4 regions of the Paenibacillus woosongensis genome follow, and region 3 is predicted to be linked to each of the others. Evidence: riboswitches for the same ligand, from Rfam matches in the RefSeq annotation. Region 3 holds a riboswitch; each other region holds the start of a gene.

Region 1 (7,616 bases), 2.6 Mb from region 3:
CAGATCCGTTATGAGGATTATAAATTTTCCCTGGAGCAGGGCAGGTTTATCATTCTGTGCCCGATGACCAACCATGACTTCCTGCAGGCGTTGGCGGATCGGATCAAGCTGGCCCTGATGGATATTCATTTCCTGGATAGAAATGGGCGCCCCCTTAAGCTCGTCATTCGCGCGGGAACGATCGTATTCCAGAAGGAGCAGTTCAGCAAGTATAAGGATATCGACGCAATTATCGCTGCACTGGAGAGATATTCCGAAACGGATTTGATAGGGGAGTACATTTAATTGCTAGAGGGATTGCCCTGGATTCGGGAGGGAGGTGCCGGATTTGCTTATGGCGTCGTACGTCGACTGGTTCATTCCATTATGTATTGGAGTCAGCTTCATATTTGCGGTGACTGTTGTCATTTTAACGGTTGCTACCCTTGTATTTCGGAACAGAGTAAATAAAAAATATGATCGGGGGAAATTCAGTGGCTGATGTATTGTTGATACTGTGCATGGTTAGCATCTGGATTGCCGTATTTCAATCGATCATCATCATGACCGGAGCCATTCGCTTTGTATGGCGGCAGAGTATAACGCCGTTGACAATGCCTGCCGATATGGAAGGCTTCCCCACGGTGACCGTGATCGTTCCAGCCCACAACGAAGAGCTTGTCATCACGGCTACGGCGAGGCATGTTCTCCATCTGAACTATCCCGAGCACAAAATTCAGTTTATCGTCGTGGCGGATAACTGCACGGATAATACAGCAGGGCGGCTAAAGGCGCTTAAGGCTCAGCCCATGTACCAGCATCGGGACTTCTTCATCATGGAGCGTAAAGGAACGGGCGGCAAATCAGGCGCCTTGAACGATGCATTGGAGCATGCCACCGGGGAGTGGATTTGCATTTTTGACGCGGACGCTGCGCCGGAGAAAAATTCGCTGCTCTTTCTCGTGCAGAAGGCGATGGAGGAGCCGGAATTGTACGGGGCGGTGTTTGGACGCAACAAGGCCCGGAACCGGGGGCAGAACTTCTTATCCAGGTGCATTAATTTGGAGCTGGTGACGATGCAGCGGGTGCTCCATACCGGCATGTGGGAGCTGTTCAAGCTGGGGACGATACCGGGCACGAACTTTATTATCAAAACGTCGCTGATCAAAGAAATCGGCGGTTGGGACGAGCAGGCGCTGACCGAGGATACGGCCATTTCGTTTGAAATTCTCTCCAGGGGCCAGCTTATTGCGCTGGCCCCGCAGGCCGAGGCTTACCAGCAGGAGCCGGAGCAGCTATCCGTATATATGAAGCAGCGCGAACGATGGGCCAAAGGGAACTACCAGGTCGTACTGGACAATTTTCACCACTTGTTCAAGCCTTCGAGCTGGCGCATCAAGCTGCATGTCCTTTATTATATGGCCAGCTATTTCTGGTTTCTGGTCACGATCGTGATTTCCGACCTGATCATTGTCGTCAACATCGCTTACTGGCTCATCGCTTTATTTAAACCGGAGGTGCTGTCTCCCTTTCAGTTTGAAGGCGATGTGTACATTTATCTGATCTTCGCCTGGGCGCTGATGTATTACTTGTACGTACTGCAGATCAACCTTGCCCTGGCTTCCGATATCGGGCAGAGCAACGTCCGGAACTTCGTACTGTCCTGTATTACGTATTTTACTTACGCACAGCTATTCCTTGTCATTTCACTCCGTGCCTCTTATAACATGATCATGGACAAAATCATGCATCGGGAAAGCAAGTGGTATAAGACGCAGCGGTTTGATTAGGCCGGGGAAGGCTAACGGGTTATTTGAAGAAAGCGGCCGGGCCAGAACAATTCTAGCGATGATTGGCCCAATTACCGTTATCGCGATAGCAATGCAGAAAAACCTTTGTCTAAACCCGTGAAATCTGATACAATAACCCGGAATCAAATCAATTTTATATTCTACTTATACGGTGCTGCCCATAATGTATTATGACGCAGCTTAATAGGGAAGTTCGATGAAAATTCGACGCGGTCCCGCCACTGTAACGCGGAGCTGACTATCATAAAACCACTGTTGATCATCAACGGGAAGGGGATAGTTGAAGCGATGATGCGAAGCCAGGAGACCTGCCGTGTAAGGGCTCTGTAATTTCTCACGAGGATGAGATGGAGATGTTTATTCGTGCTGCTGCCGTCGTGTTTAGTCATTGGAGCGGCCGAGTGTGTATAGTGCTACACGGACAAATCTTCGGAAACATCTTTCTCTATGGGAAAGGTGTTTTTTTTGTTGTCCACAAAAAAGGATGGTAAAGGAGAGCGGACGTTGAACAGTTGGAAGAATTGGATGAAGAGAAGCTTGCCTCTATGGATGAGCTTCATGCTGCTGTTGTCTCTAGTGAATCCTCAGCTCGCCAAGGCGGCGGGAGGAACCAGCAACACGCAGCTGAGCAGTATGATTGCGAGCACTGTGGATTACTATGCCAAGCAGTATAGTGATGCCGGCTCGACGAAACGAATCGAGTCCTGGTGGGAGCTGGTAGCTTTATGGGGCGCAGGAGAAGATTTGCAGGATGGAAGCTGGAGATTGCCTTCCTGGGAGACGACGGCGCCTAATTTAGCGGCCAATAACGGGGGAACCGAGCATATCAGATACATATTCGGGCTGCTGGCTATGGGGAAAGATCCGGCGCATGCTTGGGAGACCGATCGAAATTTATGGGCTGAGCTTGCAGCACAGCAGAATCCTGCTACAGGGGCGATCGGCGGCGTTAACAAGCATATTTGGGCTATGCTTGCTATGGATGCCGGGGTCAAACTCGGCGCGGACGTAGGCACATGGGATGCGGCGGCGGCGAAGAAAGCTTTGGACTATTTGCTATCTTGCCAATATGCGGATGGCGGATTCGGTTTAACACCGACTGGGTCGTCCGGCGATACGGACATGACCGGTATGGCGTTGCTGGCGCTTGGCAAATACCAGGGGCAGAGCGCGGTGGACAGCGCTATTCAGCGCGCAAAGGAGCTGTTGAAGCAGCGGCAGCTCGATCATGGCGGGTTTAACTCACCCGGGACATGGGGATCCGGAGACAATTCGAATAGTCTGTCGACTACAGTGTCCGGACTGGTGGCTGTAGGCGACGATGCATTATCCTCCGAGTGGATCAAGAACGGCCATTCGGTATTGGATGCCTATGCGCTGTTCCAGTTGGCTGACGGCTCCTTCAAATGGAAAGCTGCCGACACGAGAATGAACAGCATGTCTACGGAGCAGGCGCTTATTGCACTGCTCGACATCCAGCATGGGCAGTCGACCTGGTATCGTATCGCTGAAACGACGCCGGTTCAGCCGGGTATATCAGCACAGCTGCAAGTGACCGGAATGGACGGCGAGCTGTATGCGCCTCAGACTGTCACGGTAGCCTCGAACGGCGGAGAAATTACAGCGCTTGATGTGATGAAGCAGGGTCTTGATACCGCTGTGCCGCCGATCAGTTACAGCATTACGGGCAGCGGCAGCAATGCTTACGTCACGGCGATTGGCGGACAGGCCGCCGGAACTTTGGGCGGCTGGGACGGCTGGATGTACAACGTCAATGGTGTTGCTCCTTTAGTCGGAGCGGGCGATTATGTTATTCAGCCCGGCGATCAGGTACATTTCTATTACAGCCGCTGGGCGAGCATAACGCCAGCAGCATCTGAAATCAGTCATGGAGCCTTGAACCCGGCGATTGAAATCAAGCTGGTAGGAGATACATTTACGCCGGCTGCAGAGCAGGCAAATCACTGGCTTATTGACACTGGTACGACAGGGCTGCAGGTTGCGGGCGTAACCCTGCTCAATAACCAGCTGGCTAACATTGCCCTTACAGGCCAAGCAGCCGAAGGCACAATATCCGTGCAGGCATTGGCAGATGCCTTGGCCGGGCAAAGCGACAGCGAGGCAGTGAACGTAGTTGTTCCGGCTTCCTCCGGGCCGGTTCACGAACGGATCATTTCAATTCCAGATGGTGAGACTCATTTTGAGAACGGGTCATATGGAGATCCGTTGACAGAAGACAGGGTCATCCTAGAGTTTACTAAAGCGCAATTGCCGCAGGTCACTTCAGTTACAGACAGTACGTATTTTGATATTGCACCAAATACTGAGGTCATTACATCAGGCTGGAATCGCCAGATTCAACTGCCGAGCAAGCTGAGCTCCACGGATAACTCGTTGATTAATAAGGTAAACGCCGTATTGTCTTTAACGAACGAGGAACTTACTCAGATTGCGATTCGCGTGAAGATCGGCGGCAGTGATCGGATTGATTTCAGCCGTCATGTAACGTTGAAGCTGATTGGGCAGGGCAGCAGGCATGCCGGCTGGATCGGCAGCGATGGAAGCTTCCATCCGATTCCGAAATACAACGACTCCTCGCAAGGAACGGAAGATGTATATGCCTATGCAGACGATCGTGGGGATTTAGTCATCAAGACAACGCATTTCACGGAGTTCATCGCTTACGACCTGAAGACCAAGGATACTCCTGGACAAGGAGGTAGTCCGGGCAACGGCGGTACCACTCCTGGCAATGGCGGAGCTCCCGGCAATGGGGAAGGCACGCCTGGCAATGGCGGCAATCCGGGTACAGGAGGCGGCATAGTAACTCCTCCAGCTGTGCGTACAATTACTTTGTCTGTAGAGAAACACACGATTGGCGAAGGTGACATTATTGCGCCTGTCACGGTTACGCTCCAGGATGGAGATACCGCATTTACAGTCCTAAAGAGAGCGCTGCAAGGGCGCGGTATTTCTATGAATTACATCGGTTCAGATGCTACCCTTTATGTTCAAGCAATAAACGGTTTAGGCGAGTTTGACAAAGGGCCTGTGAGCGGCTGGATGTATCAGGTAAACGGGGTATTTCCAAATTACAGCGCAGGACTGTATACGCTGCAGAACGGCGATGTTCTCCGCTGGCGTTATACTACAAATCTCGGCAAAGATCTTGAAGACGAAGACGCCGGACAAGGAGCACCGGGCGCCGGAGCACCTGGAGCTGGCGGGCCTGCTGGCATTGGCGCTGCCGAAGGAGCCTTAGGACAAGCCGCAGCGGCAACGCCGGAGCAGCAAACGGCTTCTCTGGAGCGTATCAAGTCAGCAATTGCTAAGGCTTCGGCTTGGATTTTGAACAATCGCAGTTTCGCCAAGCACGATAATTTTAACGACTGGGACGCTTTGGCCTTAGCTCGCTCCGGCAAGCAAGTGCCTGCGGAGTATTACTCGGTGCTCGAGAGCCATGTTCGCGAGAACAACGGTGATTTCCGCTTAGTGACGGACTACGAGCGCATGGTGCTGGCTGTTGCCGCAATCGGCAAGGACCCGCGCAGCGTAGCGGGGACAGACTTGCTGGAGAAAATCTACAACAATGCGCGCATGATGAATCAGGGTACAAACGGACTCGTATTCGCTTTGCTGTCCCTAGATGCAGCCAAGGCGGATATTCCAAACGATGCGCTGTGGACACGGGACAAGCTGGTCGCTTCGCTGCTGCAGCAGCAGAACACCGATGGTGGATTCCCGATCAGCAAGTCGTCCAACGGCCAAAGCGATATCGATATGACAGCCATGGCGCTGCAAGCTCTGGCGAACTACCAGAACCGCAAAGAGGTCAAAGCGGCTGCGGATAACGCGCTGGCCTGGCTATCACAGCAGCAGCTCGCCAGTGGAGGCTTTAAAGCGTGGGGCGTCGAGACGAGCGAGAGCATTTCGCAAGTGATTATTGCCCTGTCCAGCCTTAATATTCCACTGGACGATCAGCGGTTCGTGAAGAGCGGCGGCGACCTGCTCACAGCGCTGCAGGCATTTGTGAACAAGGATGGCGGCTTCGCCCATACGGCAGGAGAAGCTAGCGATTATATGGCAACCCACCAGGGGCTAATGGCGCTTAGTGCGTATGAGCGGATGCTGAAGAAGCAAAGCCCGTTGTTCGATATGTCCGATATACAACCTGCCGTCTCCAAACCGGCTCCAGTTGTATATGGGGATCAAGCTTCCATATCTGCATGGGCCAAGGAAGCGGTTGAAAAAGCGACCGAGCTGGGCTTGATGGCAGGAACCGGAACGGCGACGCCGCAGTTTGAACCAAAACGTGGTTTGACCCGTGCGGAATTCGCGGTACTGGTCGTCAAGCTGGCAGGCGAACAGCCGTCTGCAAATACGGCGGGCTTCAAGGATGTCAGCCAAGGCTCCTGGTACGCCGGATATGTAGCTGCGGCTAAGGAGAGAGGTCTGATTTCCGGCTTGAGCGATCATCATTTCGGGCCGAATCAACAAATAACCAGACAGGAAATGGCTACGATTCTTGTGCGCATGCAAGGGCAAATGCTGCTGAATGCAGGGGAGGGCACAGCCCCGAACCGTACTCTCAAAGACCGTGAGCAAGTATCCGATTGGGCTGCCGCTTATGTGGATTCGGCTGTTCAATCCGGGCTCATGTCGGGAGACGGCGACGATTTCCGGCCGCACGAGCAAGTCACTAGAGAAATGGCTGCTGTCGTGATCGTGAAAATGCACGCCATGATCAATCCATAGCATTAACCGGGAGAAGGAGACTTAAGCCTCCTTCTTTCCCTATTTATACGATTATCATAGCTTGGGGTGGGCATATGCCGAAATGGAGCAGGACATTATGGCAGAATAGAAACAAATTTTTCGGGCTATTGGCCGTTATCGCTATCGTATTAGCTGCGGTATGGTTCTACGGAAGTGGCAACCCGGAGCGGACTGGTTCAGCCGGTGATGCATCTGGTAATGCATCTGTCGAGGCGTCCCGTAATGAGGCTCAGTCTGCCGAAACAGACTCCAGGAATTACTTTTCGGAGAACGGGGAGGCTTGCCCGATACAAGAGGCGGTACCGGACAAGGAAAAGCCGTCTTCAGCTTTACAGCCTGAGGGCAGAGGAGAGACATCACTCGCTGAATCCAGTGACAAGGGCGCTGTACAAGACACGGCCGGTGAGTCAGCAGCAAAGGCGGAAGAGCCAGCCACTGCTGTTTCCGGTGAGGTAGCCGGAAAGCAGTCGGGTGCAGGCAGTAAGACCGGTGAAGGGAAGCGAGCCGATGAGGATAAAATGGCTGACGCAGCAGAGGGTGCTACGCCTCAATCCGTTCCGAGCGGTTCGGAAACAGCTGCATCTTCTACGCCGCCAAGTACCGGGGCGAAGCCCAGCAAAGACAGTGCCAAGGAGACAGCAGCCGGCTCCAGTGATTCCGTTACGTTAACAATCGTTGGATCACCGGATATCGGAACAATTATGGGGACGATCGAGGTAGATATCGGCGATTCCAAGACTGTACTGGACGTACTGAAAAAGGCTACCCGCAGCCAGAAGCTGCAAATGGAGTATACCGGAAGCGGAGCGACAGCTTACGTGCAGGGCATTGACAATTTATATGAATTTGATAAAGGCTCGGGCAGCGGATGGATGTACAGCGTCAACGGCAAATTCCCGAACCGGAGTGCGGGAATATGGCCGCTGAGCCCCGGCGATGACATTCGGTGGCTGTACACGGAAGACTTAGGCAAAGATCTGGGCGCTGGCGCAGAGGACGGATTATGGGATGGGAAGAGCTGATATGGTCTATGGGTTTACAGGGCTGCAT
Region 2 (7,616 bases), 1.7 Mb from region 3:
ATCGAACCATGTTTGACCGGTCATTTGAGAAAGAGGGCATTGATAGCATTACTTATTTAGAGTTTCAAAGTGCCGAAGCTATTAAACAATGTGCCATTTCGGGAATCGGTATTGCCTTTCTTCCAGAAATCGTAGTGAAAGCTGAAGTGGAGCGAGGCGAGCTTGTTGCCCTTCCATGGCAAATTCCTGACCTGCACGTGTATACTCAGATGTCATGGCATAAAGATAAGTGGCTTTCACCCATCATCTTATCTTTCATAGAAGCAGCAAGGGAGGTTCTCGCTATAGAGGAGGATAAAAACGTTTAGAACGATGCTAGCGAAGGGAATACAACCCCGGCTTACACATTAAGCGAGGGCTTGCTGGATGAGCGTTCCATGATGTTAGGAATGCCGTGCCTCCTCACTTCGCTTCCAACCCCATAAAATGGAACTCCCAGGTTGAGGTATAATTATGCTTCTGCTATGATAAAAATAGTTAAGGAGCCGTGCAGCAACACGGCTCCCCGTACACTTACCGCTTTAAAGAGCGGTCGGCTGTAGGATTTCATGCAATCGAAATAGACCGCAATCCTAATCCCTAAGGCGGTCTATTTCTTTGTGTTTTGATTAATTGCTACAACGATAGCCACAACCAGCGTCAACAGCAATAATAAGCCCTCCAAAGCTGATCATCATCGTCAAAGCGTCACTCCTTTAATTGTAAATTCATGTGCTAGAATATAAGTCGATAGATATTAGAATAATAAGGAGTAAATGTAAGTTGAGTAGACCCGAAATGTATATAAGTTTAGTTGTGGGACCAAATTGTGAAATGGAATCGTATGCTATAAGATCAGCACTTGAGTATTTTGGAGCAAGGATTAATATTCATTGGATAGGTAGGCCCAATGATCTTATTGATGTTCTATCAGGTGAAGGACTTGATCATAAAGTGGACTACTTAATTTTAAATTTTCATGGAGATGAAGGTAGATTTTGTATGCCTGAACTTGGTGAGGATGTTTATGATAGTAATGAGCCAAGAGGAGAGTTCTTTGGGGATCAGGAGGTTAAAAAATATACGAATTTAAAAGACATAAAAGTTATAGGTTCTGGTTGTACATTAGGCATAGAACAGTTAGCCAACGCTTTTCTGGAATGTGGTTGTCATTCTTATATAGGTCCTGATGATTACATAGATGGAAATGCTAATTTAATGTTCGTAATAAGGTTTATGTATGAAATTATAAATAATCATAAAAGCCAGGAGGAAGCTTTTAAATTAGCTAGATCAATTGATAAAGAAACTTCTATGTACAAATTGTATATGTCAAAATAAAGCTCGTCATTTTATTTTCCTCAACTAAAGGGTAGAACAATGGTTAGAAGAATAGGTTTTTCCACAAAAAAAGCGCGGCCCCGAAAACCTCGGAAGCCGCGCTGCGCCTGACTTTAGCAAGATGCTGGTGAAGGGACTCGAACCCCCGACCTACGCATTACGAATGCGTTGCTCTACCAACTGAGCTACACCAGCACATTCACTAATTAAGTGGAAACAAAAAATATTATAACTCGATCTGAAAATTTTGCAAGTCCTCAAAATCAGGAATTTATTGCAGCTTCGCCTGCACCGAACGCAGCTTCTGCTCAGAGGAGCTCTCTTTGTCGCGCCGGTCATCGATTTTGATCGAAGTGGACACCCGCTGGGCACCGGATTGGAACGGCGACTCATGAATCGCGCGAATCGCAGCGAATACGCTATCCAGCGGCCCTTCGATAATTGTGCTCATCGAGGTGAGCGTATATTGGATGCCCTCCTGCTTCTCCAATACCCGCTGCAGCTCGGCTACGTACGGGCTTAAGCTGGTCGACCCCGTCCCGATAGGGATCACCGTTACCTCTGCAATCGTCATACTGCTCTCTCCTTCTTATAATGAAGTTCCATACTTTTTGAATAACATTCATACTGCCTCTTATTGTAACAATTTCCACCCCTTCATTTCAAATAAACTCGGCACGCCCTTATACCCAGTACCGTATCATGATCTGCATGGAGGAATGAAGTACAGGCCTCTCCCGCACCTGGAAGAGGCCCTGCACCTTGCCTTTAAAGTGATCTTCGCCCGCTTACGCCATTTCCCCGAGCTCCCGCAAATCCCCACTGTTCTCTTCGGAGACAGCCAGCTCCTTCTCCAACAGCGCCTTGATCACATTCGCTGACTTCACCTTCGCATGCAGGCATGGCAAAATTTCAATCTGATACGCCCCGATGCCGGGAAACACCTTCATCCCCTCGGCCAAGTAGTAGCCTTGCTCATAGGGATAATGCCGGTCCAGCACTTCATAAATATCCTCATACCGCCAGGTGTTGAAATGCTCCGTCATGGCGACGGCATCCAGCCCGTTCTTTCCCGCCTCGGCCATCATTTCCTTGAAATAAGCGTGGCTGAAGACTGTTTTCTTGGCAAGCTTGACATGGGTATGCAAATCTATTCTCATCGGATTCTCCTTCGTATTTGATAATAAACTATCCACATAATTCATTTATATGGAGATTTGAGCTGCAAGAACATGAAGCAGTACGACGTACAATCCTGATCGTTGCCGCCGGGATGAGAAACCAGGAGCAGCAGCTGCGCAAATTAGAGCAGCTGAACCAGCTGCGCAAATTAGAGCAGCTGAACCAGCTGCGCAAAAAATACGATCATGAACTGCCGCGATAAATGTTCACAATTTCTCTTCATCTCCCACTCGCCGCATCAGGGTTGCTTTCACCTGTTTTTTCATGATTTTTCATCCTTCAGCTAGTGAAGATGACTGTTTACAAACACTACATATTGGGGTAATGTAAGTTGCAGACAACCAAATATAGTGGAATCGGGTGATCCAGCCCTCTATTTCTCGGCTGGGGCTTAAAAGGGAAGTGCGGTGCAATTCCGCTGCGGTCCCGCCACTGTGACCGGGTGCATGCAAGAGCTTACCAAGGCTCCTTGCAGCGCTTCACTGATAGAATGCCACTGCAGATATTAACCAACTGCGGGAAGGCGTCAGTGAAGAAGTCCGGAAGCCAGGAGACCTGCCCGCTTCTGTAATTTGACACCAAATACCAGATGAACCTGCGAGGAACAGGTAGGTGTCCGCTTGCAGCTTACATACGCATTCATCCTGCATTTCATAGGATGATCCAGGCATTTCTTCAAACACGCATTCGGGCATTTCCAACCTTGCATGATCGGAAATGCCTTTTTATATGGTTGTAATGTGTAGTTTTTCGGGAGGGAAACTTTGTTATGGCGATGATGAACCCGGTTTATACAAGCCGCCAAGACATGCTGGATGAAGTGATTACATTAGGAGAAGAGATCGTTGCAAGCAGCAATCTTGAGGTGCTGCGGGAGAACGCCAACTTGAACGGCGAAAGCTTCTCTGGCAAAATGAGCAAATTCGGCAGCGAGTACGCGAAATGGTATGCGAACCATTTTGTCATGCCAAAGCCGCTCGTTCAGGCCATTCAAGACAATATCGTCTATGTGCACGATCTGGATCAATACGCGATCGGAACGACGAACTGCATCTTCATTCCGTTCGACAAGCTGCTGCGCGAAGGGTTCAACACCGGCAACGGCAGCGTAAGGCCGCCGAATTCGATCATGACGGCGATGGCGCTTGTGGCGATCATTTTTCAGTCCCAGCAAAATGCGCAATACGGCGGCGTATCCGCCAATAAGCTGGACCACGACCTGGCGCCTTACGTAACCAAATCCTTCGTCAAATATTTCCGCAAAGGATTGGACTACTTCGAAGAAGGAGACAGCGCAGCGGACTACGGCTTGATCACAATGGCTCGCTCTGATCTGCAGGTGCAGTATCCAAGGGCCTTCAAATATGCGGTTAAAGAGACCGAAAGCGAAACACTGCAGGCCGCCGAGAGCCTCATTCATAATCTCAATACGATGTCGAGCCGGGCGGGTGGACAAATTCCTTTTACGAGCATCAACTACGGCACATGCACGTCGATAGAAGGGCAGCTCGTCATCAGTTCACTGCTTGCCGCAACGATGCGCGGACTTGGCAGCGGCGAAACGCCGATTTTTCCGATTCAGATTTTTAAATGCAAGCAGGGCGTGAACCAGCAGCCGGGCGAACCCAATTACGAACTGTTCCTGAAAGCAGCGGAATGCTCGGCCAAACGGCTGTATCCGAATTTCGCCAATCTGGACGCCCCGCTCAATCTGATGTATTACGATCCGGCGAACCCGGATACCGAATTTGCCACGATGGGCTGCCGCACGCGGGTGCTGAGCGACCGCTTCGGCCGCAACCATCTGTCCGGCAAAGGAAATTTGTCCTTCAACACCCTGAACCTGGTCAAGTTGGGCCTGGAGCATGGCATAGCGTTAGGACTGCGGCAGACCGCAGATGAGCAAGGCTTCTACCGGGAACTGGAGCATTATATGGATATCGCGCTGGACGGACTGCTGCACCGCTTCCGGATTCAATCGTCCCAGAAAGCCAAGGCTTCCGACTTCATGATGCGCGAAGGTGTATGGGAGGGCGGCGAGCATCTGAACCCCGAGGATACGGTGGGAGAGCTGCTCAAGCACGGCAGCCTGTCGATCGGCTTCATCGGGCTCGCAGAATGCATGAAAGCCATGTATGGTAAACATCACGGCGAAGATACCGATGTATATAGGAAGGCCTATAATTTGATCGCCTTCATGCGCGACTATTGCGACCGTCAGAGCGAAAGACACAACCTGAACATTACCCTGTTCGCCACTCCGGCGGAAGGGCTGTCGGGGAAATTCACCAAACGGGACCGCGCTGACTACGGGGAAATTCCTGGCGTCGTTGACCGGGAATATTACACGAACTCTTTTCACATACCGGTATACTACCACATCAGCGCAGCTAAAAAAATCGAGCTGGAAGCACCGTTCCACGGACTGTGCAATGCGGGAGCCATCTCCTACATTGAGCTGAACGGCAACGCCCGCAGCAATCCGGCCGCATTCCTGCGCATCATTCAGTACGCGCTGTCGCAGCAGGTAAGCTATTTCAGCATCAACCATCCGATCGACCGCTGCTCGGGCTGCGGCTACGAAGGAATCATTGGCGCATCCTGCCCATCCTGCAACGCTAGCGAGCAGGACGTCCATATCCGCCGGCTGCGCCGCGTAACCGGATATTTGACCGGGGATTTCCAGACCCGCTTCAACGCTGCCAAACAGGCCGAGGTTCGTGATCGCCTCAAGCATTCGACATGAATATTTGCGGCTATTACCCGGAATCTATAAATGAAGGCGAGGGATTGCGGGCAGCGCTCTTTATAAGCGGCTGTCGCCATCATTGCAAAGGCTGCTTCAGTCCGGCCACCTGGAATTTCCATTACGGCGAGCCGTTTACTCCCGAACGGGAACAGGAAATCATTCGGGACATCGCCGGCAACCCGCTGCTTAGCGGAGTGTCGATTCTTGGCGGAGACCCCTTTTTCTCGGCAGCAGAGGTCAGCGCATTTCTCGATCGTCTGCGCGAGGCGGCAGGCGCTATATCCGCCTGGATTTACAGCGGTTATACGTTCGAGGAATTAACCAGAGACGCAAAGTCCCCGGAATACGGACTTCTAAGCCGCTGCCAAGTGTTAGTAGACGGACGCTACGTTGATGAGCTACGGGACCCCTCCCTGCTCTATCGCGGCAGCTCCAATCAGAGGCTGATTGACATTCCTGCAAGCCTGGCCCAGCACGGCATTGTCGAATGGCGTCCAACTTTCTCTTTCTAGCTGACTGCCTTTCTAGTATAATTATGATTTGTGTTCACTTTATTGACGTCACCGGCGCCCAGTCATATTGTGGTTGTTCAAAGCTCTTCTAGGGATCGCTTGAGTATAGCTGCAGATCTTTGGAGACCGCATATGCAGCGCCACTTTTTTTTGACGAATACTTGCAATTTAAGAATTAAAGATTTGAACATCCAAGATTCGACAATGAATTGGAAGATAGAATAACCCATTTCAAGAAAGCGAGGAATTTTCATATGCCTTCACTCGTAACGAAACCCAACAACCGCCAGCTTGCGTTCGACAATGACCGTCTCGGCATTTACGCCGATCGTATTCTGGATGGATTATATACACTGAGCAAGGAGCGCCTGCTGCGTGGCGTTACCGCTAAGCTGAGACATGATGTCGTTACCGGCGAGGAAATCAGCAGCGCCTTTACGATGTCCGCCCTAGAGCTCGTTACCAAGGACGAACCGGACTGGAAGTTTGCCGCAGCCCGCGCCCTGCTCACGACCTTATACAAAAAAGCAGCGGTCAACCGCCGTTACAAAGCGTATCCGGAAGAGCCCTACGGTTCGTTCTACCATCTCATTACCGAGCTGGTCAAAGCGGGCATCTACCGCCAAGAATTGCTCGATTGCTATACGAAAGAGCAAATCGATGAGCTGGGCGAGCTGATCGACCCGACCCGCGACCTGCTGTTCGATTATATCGGCCTGCTGACGCTCGCCGAGCGCTACCTGGCGACTGATTTTGACGGACGCACGATGGAGCTGCCTCAGGAACGCTACATGGTCATCGCGATGTACCTCATGCACCAAGAGCCTGCGGACAAGCGTCTGGACTATGTAAAAGAAGCTTACTGGGCGATGAGCAACATCTATATGACCGCCGCTACGCCGACGATGTCCAATGCCGGTAAAAAAGTCGCTGGACAGCTGTCCAGCTGCTTCATCGATACGGTGGACGACTCGCTGGAAGGCATTTTCGATTCTAATACGGACGTGGCCCGCCTCAGCAAAATGGGCGGCGGCATCGGCGTCTATCTCGGCAAGGTTCGCGCCCGCGGCTCGGACATTCGCGGCCACAAGAACACCAGCTCCGGCGTAATCCCGTGGATTCGCCAGCTGAACAACACCGCCGTCAGCGTAGACCAGCTCGGCACACGCAAAGGAGCCATCGCGGTATATCTGGACGTGTTCCACAAGGATATCCTTGCTTTCCTTGACCTGAAGCTAAACAACGGCGATGAGCGGATGCGCGCGCATGACGTATTCCACGGCGTCTGCCTCCCTGACCTCTTCATGGAAGCCGTCGAGGCTCGCGGCGAATGGAACCTGTTCTGCCCGCACGAAGTGAAGAAAACGATGGGCTGGAAAGACGAAAACGGCCGTCCGCTAGGCCTGGAGGATTTCTACGACAAAGAGGTTGGCAGCGGCGAGTTCCGTGAGAAATACGAGGAAGCGGTCAATCATCCGACACTGTCGAGAATTACAATGCCAGCAATCGATATTATGAAGCGGATCATGAAGTCACAGCTGGAGACAGGCACCCCGTACATGTTCTACAGAGACACGGTTAACCGCGCCAACCCGAACCGGGCGCACGGCATGATCTACTCTTCGAACCTGTGCACGGAAATCATGCAGAACCAGTCGCCAACCGTTGTAGAACAAGAGGAGCTGGTAACGAAGGACGGACAAACCCGTATCGTCGTTTCCAAAATCCCTGGCGATTTCGTCGTCTGCAACCTGAACTCGATCCACCTTGCCCGTGCCATACCAGCTGGCGTATTGGATCGACTCGTACCCATTCAGACGCGTATGCTCGATAACGTCATCGACATCAACAAC
Region 3 (7,616 bases):
CACGCCGCTCGCTCTGGAGCTGGCGGCCTGGGGGGCGGGCTCGCCGGAAGAGCTCGCCTGGCTTGATCCGCCGCCTGCGGCGCCTTATCGGCAGGCCGTGCGGCTGCTGCAGCAGCTCGGAGCGCTTGACGGCGAAGAGCGCATTACCGGGCATGGGCGCAGGATGGCCGAGCTTGGGCTGCATCCGCGTCTGGCCCATATGCTGCTGAAGGCAGCGGATTTGGGACTGGGCCGGCCGGCCTGCCGTCTGGCCGCACTTCTGGAGGAGCGCGATTTGTTCAGAGGAGCGGCTGGAGCGGGTGAAGACAACGATATCCGCAGCCGGCTGGCTCTGCTGATGGGGAAGGAAAGTTTGTCCCGGAGCACGGGAGTCCCGTTGCTTCAGGCGGAAGAACGCGATCTTCAGCGAGTGGCAGCCGTAAGCGTCCAATATGAGCGGAGGCTTGGGATCAAGGAATTAGCGCAAGCGGGAGAAGAGCAATGGTTTGAGGCTTGCGGCCTGCTGGTGTCGTTTGCATATCCAGACCGGATCGCCAAACGCAGAGCTGACGGCAGATATTTGCTGCGCAGCGGCCGCGGCGCTGTCTTCGCCAGGAAGCAGCATCTTGGAGAATCTCTCTATCTAGCTGTTGCAGAAGTTGATGATGAAGGGACAGAGGGGCGGATTTTATTGGCTGCTCCCCTGGAACGGGATGATTTGACGCAGTATTACGGTGAACATATCCGGGAAGAGAGACAGGCGGAATGGGATGAGGAAGCAGGGACCGTCCGTGTTCGTCTGCGGGAGACGCTAGGGGCGATTGTGCTTCGGGAACAGCCGGTTCAGCCTGTGGCCGAGGATTTGACGAAGGCGCTGCTGCATGCCGTAGCAACGCTTGGCGTGGGGATTCTGCCTTGGAATGACAAGGCTCGGCAGCTGCAGGCCCGCATCGGATTTCTCCGCAAGCTGAGCGAGCGCTGGCCGGATTTCTCCGACGAAGCTTTGGCGGAATCTGCGGGAGTATGGCTCGCGCCTTACATCGCCCATTTTCGCAAACGATCGGACTTGCAGTCCCTGTCCCTGGCGGCGATTTTTGATAATGAGCTGGGGTGGGAGCTGAAGCAGGAATTGAATGCACAGGCGCCAACGCATTTGTCAGTACCCAGCGGCTCCCGAGTTCAGATCCATTATGATCAGGGAGAGCCATATGCCGCAGTCCGTCTGCAGGAGCTATTCGGCATGATGGACACGCCTCGCATCGGCTACGGAAAGGTCCCGGTTATCATGCACCTGCTGTCACCAGCTAGGCGTCCCGTACAGGTTACGGCCGATTTGCGGAGTTTTTGGGACAACGCTTATTTCGAGGTGAAGAAGGATTTGAAGGGCCGCTACCCGAAGCATTATTGGCCGGATGACCCGCTTCAGGCCACGGCGACGAATCGAGTGCGCCCGAAATGAACCTCATTTATTTACGGAATAGATGACTGGAAGCTTGGAGCCATGGGCAGCCATCCGCAAGACGAAGCGGATGCTCTCGGGCTCTATTTTTGTACCTTGCATTTTTGCGTCCTGTTTGTTTATGGTATGTGCAGAATTTGTCTCATTTCCAAGACCCCCTCGGCTTGGCCCTGTTCGGAAATGGATGAGGATCCTGCTATTTGCTTTACCGCAAAGCTTGCCAGGCTCAGGTCTATGGCGTATATTCGGTGGAGTACGCCAGCCAGCTTGAAGCAAGCACAAGTAACATTATTATGAAGGAGACTAGGCCATGAAGGTAAGAGTGTTAGTCGTTGACGATCATCCCCATGCCCGCGAGGCCATCGGTGAAATATTGTCGGACGATGACTGCTTTGAAATTATCGGATATGCCGAGAATGGAGACGAAGCCCTGCTGCAGACAGAGCTGTGGATGCCTGATCTTATATTGATGGATATCCATATGCCGGGCAAAGACGGTTTGGAAACAACGAGGGAAATTAAGCTGAAATATCCTTACGTCAAAATTGTGCTGATCACCGTCTCCGACGATGCAGCTCATCTGTTTGAAGCGCTGAAGCAGGGAGCGCAGGGCTATTTGCTGAAGAACCTGGAGCCGGGCACCTGGCTGCAATATTTGCGGGCGGTCGCCAGTGACGAAGCCCCGCTGTCCAGTGAGCTGGCTTTCCGGATTCTTCAGGAATTTCCGCTGTCCAAGAAAAATAACAGCGCTGATCACCCGCTTACGAGCCGGGAACGCGAGATTTTGAACTGGGTCGCCAAAGGGTTGACCAACCGGGAAATCGCCAAGGAACTGCAAATTTCCGATCAGACGGTCAAAAACCACTTGAAAAACATTTTGCAAAAGCTGCATTTGGAAAACCGCGTGCAATTGACGAGATATGCTTTGGAGCAAGGTTGGATCGAAAGCTAGCTCCTAATTATCAAATTTCATCATGTGAAAAATTCACAATAGTAACCCAAAAAGCTATTTTGCTCCTATTTGCCAATCCTGCTTCCTACTACGGCACTTAGCAACTAATCTATCGTATTAAAAGAGCTGTTGGACGGCTATTGTGAAAAATTCACAGCTATTCTATACTTTGAAGAAAGAGCAGGAGGTGGAACGATGGCCTTTATGATTGCACAACGGGCATATATCAAGCTCTATTTGATTTCGATGGTAGAGCAGCGAAGGGGCTACGGTTACCAGATGCTTGAAGAGTTGAAGGAAGAGTTCAAGCCGTTTGGCTATGTTCCTCCGCAGAGCGAAATATACCGGGCCCTTCATGAGCTCGTGCAGGAAGGGGTACTGTATCGCTCGAAGCATCTGAAAGGGAATGATCCCAGCGTGGATTTCCAAGAAATCGTACTCTATGATTTTACCGATGACGGACATGAGAAGGCCGAGCTGTACAAGAAGCAGGTTAAGGTCGATTTAGACCGCTGCATCGGTATGTTGAACAAGGCTGTTGCCGATAATTATTGAGTTTTGTGCATAAATAGGACATATTTATTCTAGGACTAATCCGATTTGTATTGTATTATTTGACAACATGAAGTAACATAAATTGTATATTCATAACCGAATATTGTGGGAACAGGTGCTTCAATCACCGTCGATTGAAGCTTAAAAGGGAAGTCCGGTGCAATGCCGGCGCGGTCCCGCCACTGTAACAGAGGAGCTGGGAGCATGGGTGCCACTGATGATCCGTCATTGGGAAGGCAGCTGTCCAGTTATGATTCTGAAGCCAGGAGACCTGCCTGTTCTGTCAGCACTGCTGTACCTACGGGAGATAGGGAGGTGTTAAAGATTTGAGCCATCGCGCAGTAGACGAGGGTCCTCTTTAGCCATTCCAGCTATAGGGGACCCTTTTTGTTATTGGAAGAACTTACACTGGGGAGGAATTGTGAATGAGTCATACGGTAAAAAGCGGAAATTTAGGTTATCCGAGAATCGGCGGACAACGGGAATGGAAAAAAGCGATTGAAGCCTATTGGACTGGCAAACTGGACGAGCAGCAGCTGCACGGGCAATTAACGGAAATACGGCTTCATAATTTACGGCAGCAGCGGGATCAGGGGATCGAGATCATCCCTGTAGGCGATTTTACGTATTACGATCATGTCCTCGATATGGCCGTTATGTTCGGCCTTGTCCCGGAGCGGTTCTCCTATAGCGGCGGCGAGGTATCTCTGGACACGTATTATGCCATCGCCCGGGGAAATAAAGAAGCGCCGGCCAGTGAAATGACGAAATGGTTCAACACGAACTATCATTATATTGTTCCGGAGCTAGGCGGCAGAAAACCGCAGCTAACGGTAAACCGTCCGCTGGTTGCTTACCGCGAAGCCAAAGAGAAACTGGGGATCGATGGAAGACCTGTGCTGATCGGGCTTTACTCCTTCCTCAAGCTATCGAAAGGGTTTAACGAAGCGACGGAGTGGGATCATTGGGTCGAGCTGCTGCTGCCGCTATATGTTCAAGTACTTCAAGAGCTCGCCGCAGAAGGTGTAGCCTGGGTTCAAGTGGACGAGCCGTCTTTGGTGACCTCTGTGTCGGCCGAGGATATAACGCGGGTAAGAGCCATTTACGAAACAATTCAGCGCAAGGCTCCGCAAATTTCCATTCTGCTGCAAACGTATTTCGAAGCGGTGGACCGTTATGAGGAGGTCGTGTCTTTGCCTGTTGCCGGCATCGGACTTGACTTCATTCATGGGCTGGACGGCAACCTGGCTGCCCTGCGTAAATTTGGATTCCCGGCGGGCAAGACGCTTGGAGCGGGCATGGTCGATGGACGCAATATTTGGCGCACGGACTTGTACCGCCAGAAGCAGCTGTTACTTGAAATCCTGGAAATGGCTGCGGATTCCGAGGTTATCGTGCAGCCGTCCTGCAGCCTCCTGCATGTGCCCGTGTCGGCTAAGCAGGAGCAGACGCTGGTGGCCGTGCTTCGCGACGCTTTGTCCTTTGCCGAAGAGAAGCTGGGTGAAGTCGTCGCATTGAGCGCTGCGGTGAGTACAGGCATTGACAGTGTGAAGGGGATATTCGAAAGCAATCGCATCGCCCTCGATAATCTGGCCAAGGATCCAGCTCGCAACCGGGCAAACGTAGCGGCCGCGGTAGAGAAAATCGCCTCTGAACCGGCTGCGAGGGGAAGCGAGTTCGCCATTCGCCGCAAAAAACAGAAAGAGAAATGGCATTTGCCGCTGCTTCCGACGACGACCATCGGCAGTTTTCCGCAGACGGCAGAGGTTCGCTCCGCCCGTCAGAAATGGCGCAAAGGGGATTGGAGCCAGGAGCAATACGAATCCTTTATTAAGGAGCATATTCAACAGTGGATTTCCCTCCAGGAGGAAATTGGCATCGATGTGCTCGTACATGGCGAATTCGAACGTACGGATATGGTGGAATTCTTCGGCGAGAAGCTGCCGGGATTCGCCTTTACGAAGGGCGGCTGGGTTCAATCCTACGGGACGCGCTGCGTGAAGCCGCCGGTCATCTACGGGGATGTTGATTTCGACCAGCCAATGACCGTGAAGGAGACGGAATACGCGCAATCCCTGACGAACAAGCCGGTCAAGGGAATGCTGACCGGGCCGATTACGATTCTGAACTGGTCCTTCGTGCGCAGTGATTTATCGCGTGAGCAGGTCGCTTATCAAATCGCGCTGGCGTTGCGTAAAGAGGTAGAGGCGCTGGAACGAGCAGGCATCGAGATGATTCAGGTCGACGAGCCTGCGCTGCGTGAAGGGCTGCCGTTGAAACGCGAAGACTGGGCGGGGTATCTGGACTGGTCCGTCAAGGCGTTCCGCGTCACGACGTCGACTGTGCGCGATACGACCCAAATCCATACCCATATGTGCTATTGCGAGTTCCACGACATTATCGATTCCATTCGTGCACTGGATGCGGATGTCATCTCTATTGAAACCTCGCGCAGCCATGGCGAGCTCGTTCATAGCTTCGAAGAGCATACGTACGATCTCGGCATCGGTTTAGGCGTATATGACATTCACAGTCCGCGAGTTCCGTCGGTTGAGGAGATGACCTCCATGATCGACCGCGCGCTGCAGGTGCTGGATCCCGAATTGTTCTGGATCAACCCGGACTGTGGCCTGAAGACGCGGGGAGTGGATGAGACCGTGAAATCATTGAAGAATATGGTGCTGGCCGCCAATCAATACCGCGCCAAGGAATCGCTGGTCGGCACCAAGTAATCCGCTGACTTTTATGTAAATATGGTAAATCATAAGACTGCCCTGAATAGGTTATAAAAGTAACCTGAGGGGTAGTCTTTTTGATTGCCTAAACATAGCAGTTACACTTATACTCTCTCTATACGCAGGAGGAGATTACGAATGTTACTGGAATGGGAAATTATTATGAAGCTGTTTATCGCGCTTCTGTTCGGTTTGTTTATCGGCATCGACCGCCAGCTGAAGCAGAAGCCGCTGGGCATTAAGACGAGCATGGTCATTTGTATCGCGAGCTGTCTGGTGACCATCGTCTCCATACAATCGTTTCACAAATTCGCCGGACCGGATCATCCGAATATGGACCCGATGCGCCTGGCAGCGCAAATTGTCAGCGGTATTGGTTTTCTTGGCGCCGGGGTTATTTTGCGGAGAAGCAATGAAGGCATTTCCGGACTTACGTCGGCAGCGATGATATGGGCGGCGTCGGGTATCGGGATCGCAATTGGCGCCGGATTTTATCTTGAAGCGGCGCTGGCGGTTGTCCTGCTCATTTTGGCGGTGAATTTCATTCCTTATATGATCAAATGGCTTGGACCCTATAAACTGAATCAACGCGATGTCTCCGTCAAAATCGTGATGGAGGATCGAGGCAACGTTACGGATATGATCCGGATCATTGAACGGAAGGAAGAGAAGGGGCCAGCAGCGAAATGGAACCGTCATCGCATACGCCGTTTAAAAATTAAAGATTTGGAGGAGGGCCGTCAGCGTATTGATATGGTCATCTCGGCCTCGGAGCGGGAATACACGACGGAAATATACCATTTTGTGCGCCAAATCGATCATGTCATCAGTGTTGAAGTAGAAAATTTGTAGTGCTTGTAACTTTCCAATGGATCCGCCCGTTTGTAAGATAATCAGAAAGTTATTCATAATTAGGCGGTTCGGTCATGGTATGATAGAACTAACTTGGTTTATTCGAACAATCACCAAAGGATGGATTATTGGATGAGCAAACAAATTTTAATCGTAGACGATGATGAGAAGATTGCAAAGCTGATCGAGATATATTTGCTGAATGAAGGCTACTCCGTATTTAAGGCCGACAATGGACTGGATGCTCTTGACATTGTGGAGCGTGACCCCATAGATCTGGTTATCCTGGATATTATGATGCCAGGCATGGACGGAATTACCGTGTGCATGAAAATCAGGGAGACGCGAACCACGCCGATATTGATGCTCAGCGCCAAGGACGGGGATATGGACAAAATAACAGGCCTTATGACCGGGGCTGACGATTATATGGTGAAGCCGTTTAATCCCCTAGAGCTGATTGCGCGGGTCAAATCGCTGCTGCGCCGCTCCTCTTACAGCATGCAGCCTGCGCAGCCTCCGCAGGATCATATCATCAATCTGGGCTCCCTGCAAATCGACAAGGAGACGCATACGGCGACGGTCGATGGCCGGGCAGTCAAGCTGACGCCAATTGAATTCAATATCCTGTTTCTGCTGGCCAGTCACCCCGGCCGGGTGTTCGGCTCGGAGGAGATATTCGAGCTGATTTGGAAGGACAAGTACTTTGAGAGCAACAACTCGGTAACCGTTCATATCAGCCGGCTGCGGGATAAGCTGGAGAAAGAAATGGACGGCGAAAAGCTGATTCGCACCGTATGGGGGGTTGGCTACAAAATTGAAAGCTAGCCTCAGATTTCTAACGTGGCTGTTATGGACTGTAGTCACTTCCATTGTTGCCCTGCTTATTTTGGTATTGGTAGCGAAGCTGTTCTACGCCTTATTCCCGTGGGTGACTATCGGTTATGTGCTTAGCTGGGTGAACCGGAATATCGGATATCCTGATGCCTATTACATTACGGGCGTCCCCATCCTCCTGCTGTTTGCACTCTATTTCTACCGGCGCAGCATTCGCCGTCATGAGGAGAAGTATTTGGCGCTTCTG
Region 4 (7,616 bases), 830 kb from region 3:
CTCGGGCCGCCGCCGGGCATGCTGGAGGCGCTGCAGGCCGCGCTGCCTGAAATTATTCGGTACCCCGATCCGGGCCATCGGGTGCTGCTCGCCTTATTGGCCGAACGCCACGGGGTTCGGCAGGAGGCCGTTTGCGTAGGCAACGGCGCGGCGGAAATCATGGCGCTCATTTTATTGGCGCTGGCGCCAGGCAAAGTCGGCGTCGTACAGCCCTGCTTCTCGGAATACGAAACGCTGTCCCGGCAGTTCGGGGCGGAGGTGCAGGCAGTTTACGGCACCGCAGAGCGGGACTATCGCGCCGAGCCCGGGGAAATCGTGAAACTGATCGCGGCCAGCGACCTCGTGTTCCTTGGCCAGCCGAACAACCCGAACGGGGTGCAATATGATGTGGAGCAATTACGGCAGTTTGCCAAGGCGGGAGAACGGCATGAGACATATATCGTGCTGGATGAGGCGTTCATCGACTTCATACCTCCGGAGCGGCGCCAGTCGCTGCTCCCTGAGCTGGAACGTTATCCGCACATCATCATCGTTCGGTCGATGACGAAGTTCTATGCGATTCCGGGGCTGCGGCTCGGTTACGGCATCGCCCACCCGCATATGGCCGCGGCGATGAGAGGCAAGCAGGTGACGTGGAGTGTTAATATATTGGCGCTGCGGGCAGGAGAGATCAGCTTGCAGGCAGGGCCGGAATACGAGACGGCGACGATCCATGCGATTGCAGCGGAGCGAAAGCAGCTTAGTGGTGAGCTTGAGCGCTTAGGCTGTGAGGTGACGCCGGGAGAAGCCAACTATTTACTTCTAGGGCTTCCGGGGCCGTGGACGGCTGAAGCGATGCAGGAGGCGCTGGGCCGGCGCGGCGTACTCGTGCGAAGCTGCGCGATGTATCCGGGGCTTGACGCCGGCCATATCCGCGTCGCCGTGAAGGATCGGGCGGCCAATGCCGTGCTGATTCGGGAGATGGAGCAGGTGATGGGAGGAGGAGAGGGATGACAACCCCTTTTTTGCATGTGCAGGCGGAACAAGCGGTGAAGGCTGATGGAGCCAGAGAGGCTAGTAAGGCTAGTGAGGCCGATGGGATTAATGAGGCCCTTGAAGTTAGCGAGACCATTAAAGTGAATCAGGCTAATCGTACTGATTTTGCTGGTCAGGCGAAACCCGCCAAAGTGAATGAAACCCGCCAAATGGGCGAAGTGGATCAAGTTGACCAAACAGTCTACCACTCGAAAATATGGCCGGGACTGAAGCTGTATCGGAAGGAGCGGCATATTTTGCTGGAAGCGCCAGAGCCGATGGACAGTTTGGGCAGCGCGGTATATGGCGGCGGAATGCATTCGCTCCAGCGCTTTGTGAATATATACGTGGACAGGTTCTATCACTGTGAAGATCCGGTGCGGGATACCCGGAATTTGCTAGGCGAATGGGGATATCCCGAGCAGGGAACGGCCGGGCTGCTTACGGCGGTGCAGCTGAAGCATGCGGCGGTCGCCGAGGAGCAGGGCGCCGACTTCGGCGTGCTGTGCTGCGCGACGGCGGGCGTGTCCAACGCGGCCCGGGCTGGCGTGCCGCGGACGACGTTCCCCGCCTCTTGGACGCCGGGCACGATTAATATTATGCTCGTCGTCGACGGCAGAATGACCCCCGCGGCCATGGTGAACGCCGTCATCACGGCGACGGAGGCCAAGGCGGCCGCGCTGAGTGATCTCGGCGTGCGCGACGCCGAGAACGGCCTGACCGCAACCGGCACGACGACGGATGCGGTCATGCTGGGCGTCAGCCAGCGGGCCGAGTGGCCGCTGCTGCACGCCTACGCGGGAACCGCGACCGATCTGGGCGGCACGATTGGCCGCCTGGTGTACGACGCGGTTCGCGAATCTTTGGCCGCGGCCGGAGGGCCGAAATGACGGCCGCGTGGTGGGTGCTGCCGGTCGCGTATGCGCTTGACCGGCTGCTTGGCGATCCGCGCTGGCTTCCCCATCCCGTCGTCGGGATGGGGAAGGCGATCGCCGCGATCGAGGCGGCCATTCGCCGCCTGGTGCAGCCCCGCGCCTACCGTGCTGCGGGGCTGCTGCTGCCGCTGCTTGTCGCGGGCGGCAGCTTTGCCGTGACCTGGGCTGTGCTGCGCTTGCTGGCCCAGGTCAGCCCGTGGCTCGCCGCGCTGGCGGAAGCCGCGCTGATTGCCACGACCATCGCGGCCAAGGGGCTGCAGGCTGCCGGCATGGAGGTGTGCGGCCATTTGCGCCGCGGAGATATGCCGGCTGCGCGGCGCGCACTCGGCATGATCGTCGGGCGCGACACCGCACACCTCCCAGAGCCGGAAGTGGCGCGCGGCGCGGTGGAGACGGTCGCCGAGAATATCGTCGACGCTGTCGTCTCGCCGCTCTTCTTCGCGCTGCTGGGCGGGGCTCCGCTGGCGATGGCTTACCGCGCCGTCAACACCCTCGATTCGATGGTCGGCTACAAAAATGAGAAATACATCGATCTCGGCTGGGCGTCGGCCCGGCTTGACGATATCGCGAATTATATTCCCGCGCGCCTTACGGCCCTGTTGTTAATTGCCGCTGCCTGGCTGCTGCGCTTCAATGCCAAAGGGGCTGCAGCCATCGTGCGGCGCGATGCTTCGTCCCATCCAAGCCCGAACAGCGGGTACCCCGAATCAGCCGTCGCCGGAGCGCTTGGCGTTCGCTTGGGCGGGGAGAATTCCTATCATGGCGTGGTGTCTTTTCGCGCGTATATGGGGGACAAGACCCGTGAGCTGGAGGCGGAGGACATTCCAAAAACGGGCCAAATGCTGTTTGTAGTTTCAGATATATTCGTGCTGCTGGGAACAGTAGCGTGGCTGGCGTTAGCGGGCGGATTTTAGTTCCCGATCAATATGGTAAAAGCGGTTATTGGGAGGCGGGATGATTGAAGAAGCAAAAGAGTTACGCAGCTGAGCTCTGGCTGGTCCGCCATGGCCGTACTAGCTGGAATAGGGAGCGGCGCTATCAGGGGCATTCGAATGTTGCTCTATTGGATGATGAAGCGTCTGGACTGGAGGGTCTGAAGAAGGAGCTTGGGGGCGTTTCTTTCTCTTCGGTATATTGCAGCGATCTGCTGCGCTGCCGCCAGACCCTGGAGAGGGTCAGGCCAGATCTTGCCGGGAAGGCTGTATACGACTCGCGCCTGCGGGAGATGAACTTTGGGCAATGGGAAGGGCAGACGTATGAAATGCTCAAGGATAACCTGGTTTATCGCGCCTGGATTGATGATCCGGTATCGGTAACTCCACCCGGCGGGGAAACGTGGGACGATTTTCACCAGCGGGTAAGAAGTATCTATGAGGAGTGGGTCAACCTGGCGCAACGTAACCCATGCCCAGATCATAACATGGGGCAGCGGATTCTTGCTGTCACACATGGGGGCGTCGTCTCGCTCGCAGCCTCATTGCAGCGTCCTGGAACGGGATTTTGGGATACGGCTGTCGAAGCTGGAGGCGTACTTCGGCTTGGAATCGGAGAGAGAGCTGCAGCGGATTAGCGGATCAGGAGTATTACGATACGTCCCAACAGCATAAGGCGTTGCTTGTGCAGGAGAAAATAAATCAAAGCTGATTATTATGCATCAATACCGACAAAGGAAGTGATGGGCATGCCAGAAACAAGAACGGGAACATCCGTGCAACTGGCGGTTAGTGTGCTAGATCTGGTTCCCCGGTTGCCCGGGTATTCGGATGAAGAGGCGTTAAGACAAGCTGTGTCTTTGGCACAGCATGCCGAAAAATGGGGCTACACCCGGTATTGGACGGCTGAGCATCACGATATGCCCGGGCTGGCCTGTACTTCGCCTGAGGTGCTGCTGGCCCATGTCGGAGCAAAGACAGAGCGGATTCGCCTCGGTTCGGGGGCCGTTCTGCTGCCCCACTACAGTCCGCTGAAAGTAGCAGAGTGGTTCCGGCTGCTGGCTGCATTATATCCGGGCAGGATAGATTTGGGACTGGGACGGGCTCCAGGTGGAGAAGCGCACACTGTTATGGCTCTTAGCGGCAATTTTTTAGCACGGGTTGCTGAGCTGCCGAAGACGATCGCTTCGCTGCTGGAGCTGCTCCAGGACGCTTACGAGTATGAGGGGCATGCCGTAACCGCACGGCCGCAGCCGCAAATCGGACCAGCGGTCTGGATGCTCGGAACGAACAAGAAAAGCGCGGAATACGCGGCCAAATTTGGAACGGGTTATGTTTTTGGACAGTTTATGAGCGAGCGTGACGGCGTAGACATATTGGCCGCCTATCGGGCAGATTTTACGCCCTCTGCGCTGCAAAGCGCGCCAAAGACGCTACTGGCCGTTAGCGTAATTTGCGCAGGGACGGAGAGTGAAGCTGCGCATTGGGTACAGGTGCTCGATGAGACGGCAAGACAAACGGGGTGGGGTTCGTTCCGAAGCATAAGCGGTACGCCGCATAGCGTGCATAAGCAGCTTAAAGATATGCAGTGCGAATACGCCAATGACGAATTTCTGATCGTTTGCCCTATTCCTGACTATGCGGCAAGGCTGGAATGCTACAGACTGCTGGCCGAGGCTTTACGGGGGGTGGCGGCGTTTGATGGTGCGTAATAGTGACCCGTATATCGCTGTAAAGGAAACTTGATCCGTGCAGACGGGCAGAAGTGAGTTCATGGTTGGGAGCGAGATTTATATGTATAAAGAAAACAGCTGCGGTTACATTTACACTTACGCCAGCCATGAGAATGAGCGGCGGCTATGCGAAATGGAGCTCGCGGCTTTGTTTGGACATTCGCCGAATACGGAAGGGTACATCGCAACGGACAAACGGATGGATCCGAGCCGCAGTCCATTTATTTCATACCGGATAGATATCCTGCTTACTGGAGATGATCCGGACAGCGTGGCCATGCAAGCGGCCGAGCTTGATCTTCAGGGCAAAACATTTAAAGTCGTATGCATAAAGCTGGGCGGCATGCTTGCATTTAGCTATGAGGAGCAGCGCGAGCTCGAGCGGCAGATCGGCGGTCGGATTCGCGGTAGAGCGGATATGCGCAATCCCGAGGTGACGTTCGGCCTAATGTTCGTTGATGGGGGCTGGCTGCTTGGAATATGCCATGCGGCAGAGTCCGTTTGGCTGCGCCATAAGAGCAAGCCGCGCAATTATTCCACAGGACTGAGCACGGCTGTCGCCAGGGCTTTGGTGAACATCGCGGTGCCCGAGCCGTACGCTGTCAAGGCCATCGACCCATGCTGCGGGATGGGAAATGTGCTGATCGAGGCGTTATCGATGGAGATCGATATCGTGGGCCGGGATATTAACCCGTTGGCGGTCCGGGGAGCGAGAATCAATTTGCGCCATTTCGGATACAGCGATGATCGGGTCAGCCTGGGCGATCTGAATGAAGTAGGCGAGCTTTACGATGCGGCTATCGTGGACATGCCGTACAATTTATGCTCCGTACTGTCACCCGGGGAGCGCGGCGAAATGCTGCGCAGCATAAGACGGTTTAGCCAAAGGACAGTCATCGTTTCCACGGAGCAGCTGGAGAAGGAGATCGTTGACGCCGGTTTTCGCATTCACGATTACGGAACGGTCAGCAAAAGTTCTTTTGTCAGACATATTTGGGTTTGCGGAGCTAATCGGTAAGGGATGAATGATTGTCATCTGTGCGGTTTTCCCCTATAATCCAATACAGACGAAGATGTATGAATGCCTAGTGCCAAATGGAAAAACCGTAGGTCCCAAGGCGGCGCTTGTCCGCAAGCTTCCGCCACGGGTTAATAGGGAAGCCGGTGCAATTCCGGCACGGTCCCGCCACTGTAAACAGGGATGAAGCTCATGATATGCCACTGTCATTCGTTAAACCCGCACTCTGCCTTACTTTGAAGGTAGTTGCTGGAAAGGGACACGCGAAGATGGGAAGGCGAGCCGAATCGGCAACCTGGAGTCAGGAGACCTGCCTATGGGAATCAAGAGACGGTCCTTCGAGGAAAGGATACGTTCTGCTAAAAGAGCTATGCTGCGGACAAGCTGGGTGGCTTGTACCGTACATGGACTTGTTTGTAGACGTAGCCCGATCCTGCACGGATGGGGCTTTTTCCTGTCTTTTTGCTGTATTTCCATTGAGAACGGGCTTTTCATGTACAAACTATACGCCTTCTAAGGAGAGAGAGAATTCATGAACAAATTTAGAAAGTTCTGGGGGATTTGGCTTCTAGCAATCATGCTCGTCGTGATGGCTGGCTGCGGCAAGGATGCGGCAGGCACGAACACTGGAAATGCTCCAGCTCAGCAGGAACAGAACGCTCAAACCGGACAGGGGGTGCAGGGGGATTCTGCGTCTGATGCGCAGCGCACAGCCTATCCGTTGACCGTGAAGGATGTTACTGGCGCGGAATTCACTTTCGAAGCTGCGCCGCAAAGAATCGTTTCGCTGGCTCCATCGGAGACGGAAGGATTATTCGCGCTTGGGCTGGATGAGCAAATCGTAGGTGTGTCCGATGTCGACGATTATCCCGAAGCGGTGAAGGACAAGCCGCGGATGGGCGGGTTCCAGGTCAACGTTGAGGCGGTCATCGCCGCCAAGCCGGATCTGGTGCTGGCCGGCAATCTGATCGCCCCGGCAACCGTAACAAGCCTTACCGATCTCGGAATCAAGGTTTATCAATCGAATCCGACCAATCTGGACGAAACGCTGGCGAATATTAGAGCCGTAGGGGAAATTACCGACCGGCAGAAGGAAGCCGAGGAAGTTGTCGCCCAAATGGAGAAAGAACGCGATATGGTCTTGGATGCCGTTAAGTCCTTGACTCCGGAACAGAAAATGAAAGTCTACATCGAGTTTTCGCCAGGCTGGACCGTTGGGAAAGGCGTGTACATGGACGAACTGATTACGCTGGCCGGGGGAGAGAACGTAGCTTCCGATCTGGAAGGCTGGAACGAAATCAATGAAGAGAACATCATTAAAGCCAACCCGGACGTTATTCTGTTTGCCAAAAATGTCGTCGACGAGAACAACAAGACGATTGGAGATATGATTAAAGCACGTGGTGGCTGGGATCAAATTACGGCCGTAAAAGAAGACCGTGTCATCGGCCTGGATGATAACCTGCTCAGCCGTCCTGGCCCGCGCGTGACCCAGGGATTGATTGAAATGGCACGGGCCATTTATCCGGAATTGATCCAGCAATGATGAATAAATTGGCGGGATACGGAACGGCGGGTTTGGTACTTCTGGCTGTTACGCTGCTGGTCTGCATCGGCGTTGGTTCCGTTTTTCTGCCGACCGGCGAGATTATCGGCATTTTGCTTCACCGCCTGCCATGGATCGGCAGCATGATTACGCCGGACTGGGACGTCTCGGCAGAGCAGATCGTTATGCAGGTACGGCTGCCGCGCGTACTGCTCGGCATGCTGGTCGGCGCTTCTTTGGCGGTGGCGGGGGCCGCATTTCAGGGCGTGCTGCGCAATCCGCTGGCAGACCCGTTTACCTTAGGCGTTTCCTCGGGCGCGGCGGTCGGTGCGGCTACGCTGATTTTCTTTGGTTGGCAGTTCTCTTTAATCGGCGTGTTTACGCTGCCGGTCATTGCGTTTATAACAGGGGCAAGCACACTGCTTGTCGTCATGTGGC

The links. A riboswitch is a leader RNA that binds a small molecule or an ion and turns the genes downstream of it on or off. The one in region 3 is predicted to bind cobalamin.
Region 1: linked by a shared signal. The riboswitch ahead of QNH46_RS23225 (S-layer homology domain-containing protein) and the one ahead of metE (5-methyltetrahydropteroyltriglutamate--homocysteine S-methyltransferase) in region 3 are both predicted to bind cobalamin.
Region 2: linked by a shared signal. The riboswitch ahead of QNH46_RS03360 (anaerobic ribonucleoside triphosphate reductase) and the one ahead of metE (5-methyltetrahydropteroyltriglutamate--homocysteine S-methyltransferase) in region 3 are both predicted to bind cobalamin.
Region 4: linked by a shared signal. The riboswitch ahead of QNH46_RS07305 (ABC transporter substrate-binding protein) and the one ahead of metE (5-methyltetrahydropteroyltriglutamate--homocysteine S-methyltransferase) in region 3 are both predicted to bind cobalamin.

Annotation. Positions count from the first base shown of each region.
Region 1 is NZ_CP126084.1:5,046,067-5,053,682, reverse strand. It holds gene QNH46_RS23235 (diguanylate cyclase domain-containing protein) at 1-285, shown strand, start outside; gene QNH46_RS23230 (glycosyltransferase family 2 protein) at 474-1,769, shown strand; cobalamin riboswitch at 1,923-2,120, shown strand; gene QNH46_RS23225 (S-layer homology domain-containing protein) at 2,295-6,545, shown strand; gene QNH46_RS23220 (DUF4430 domain-containing protein) at 6,620-7,588, shown strand; gene QNH46_RS23215 (energy-coupling factor transporter transmembrane component T) at 7,575-7,616, shown strand, end outside.
Region 2 is NZ_CP126084.1:770,167-777,782, reverse strand. It holds gene QNH46_RS03385 (LysR family transcriptional regulator) at 1-308, shown strand, start outside; gene QNH46_RS24520 (hypothetical protein) at 609-674, opposite strand; gene QNH46_RS03380 (delta-aminolevulinic acid dehydratase) at 763-1,320, shown strand; tRNA gene QNH46_RS03375 (tRNA-Thr) at 1,443-1,515, opposite strand; gene QNH46_RS03370 (MTH1187 family thiamine-binding protein) at 1,592-1,894, opposite strand; gene QNH46_RS03365 (hypothetical protein) at 2,109-2,480, opposite strand; cobalamin riboswitch at 2,844-3,079, shown strand; gene QNH46_RS03360 (anaerobic ribonucleoside triphosphate reductase) at 3,272-5,248, shown strand; gene nrdG (anaerobic ribonucleoside-triphosphate reductase activating protein) at 5,245-5,763, shown strand; gene QNH46_RS03350 (ribonucleoside-diphosphate reductase subunit alpha) at 6,018-7,616, shown strand, end outside.
Region 3 is NZ_CP126084.1:2,495,415-2,503,030, forward strand. It holds gene hrpB (ATP-dependent helicase HrpB) at 1-1,438, shown strand, start outside; gene QNH46_RS11405 (response regulator) at 1,749-2,390, shown strand; gene QNH46_RS11410 (replication termination protein) at 2,586-2,945, shown strand; cobalamin riboswitch at 3,042-3,238, shown strand; gene metE (5-methyltetrahydropteroyltriglutamate--homocysteine S-methyltransferase) at 3,371-5,677, shown strand; gene QNH46_RS11420 (MgtC/SapB family protein) at 5,819-6,532, shown strand; gene QNH46_RS11425 (response regulator transcription factor) at 6,665-7,360, shown strand; gene QNH46_RS11430 (sensor histidine kinase) at 7,350-7,616, shown strand, end outside.
Region 4 is NZ_CP126084.1:1,662,019-1,669,634, forward strand. It holds gene cobD (threonine-phosphate decarboxylase CobD) at 1-993, shown strand, start outside; gene QNH46_RS07280 (adenosylcobinamide amidohydrolase) at 990-1,904, shown strand; gene cbiB (adenosylcobinamide-phosphate synthase CbiB) at 1,901-2,863, shown strand; gene QNH46_RS07290 (histidine phosphatase family protein) at 2,908-3,519, shown strand; gene QNH46_RS07295 (LLM class flavin-dependent oxidoreductase) at 3,631-4,593, shown strand; gene QNH46_RS07300 (THUMP domain-containing class I SAM-dependent methyltransferase) at 4,676-5,632, shown strand; cobalamin riboswitch at 5,706-5,964, shown strand; gene QNH46_RS07305 (ABC transporter substrate-binding protein) at 6,165-7,178, shown strand; gene QNH46_RS07310 (FecCD family ABC transporter permease) at 7,175-7,616, shown strand, end outside.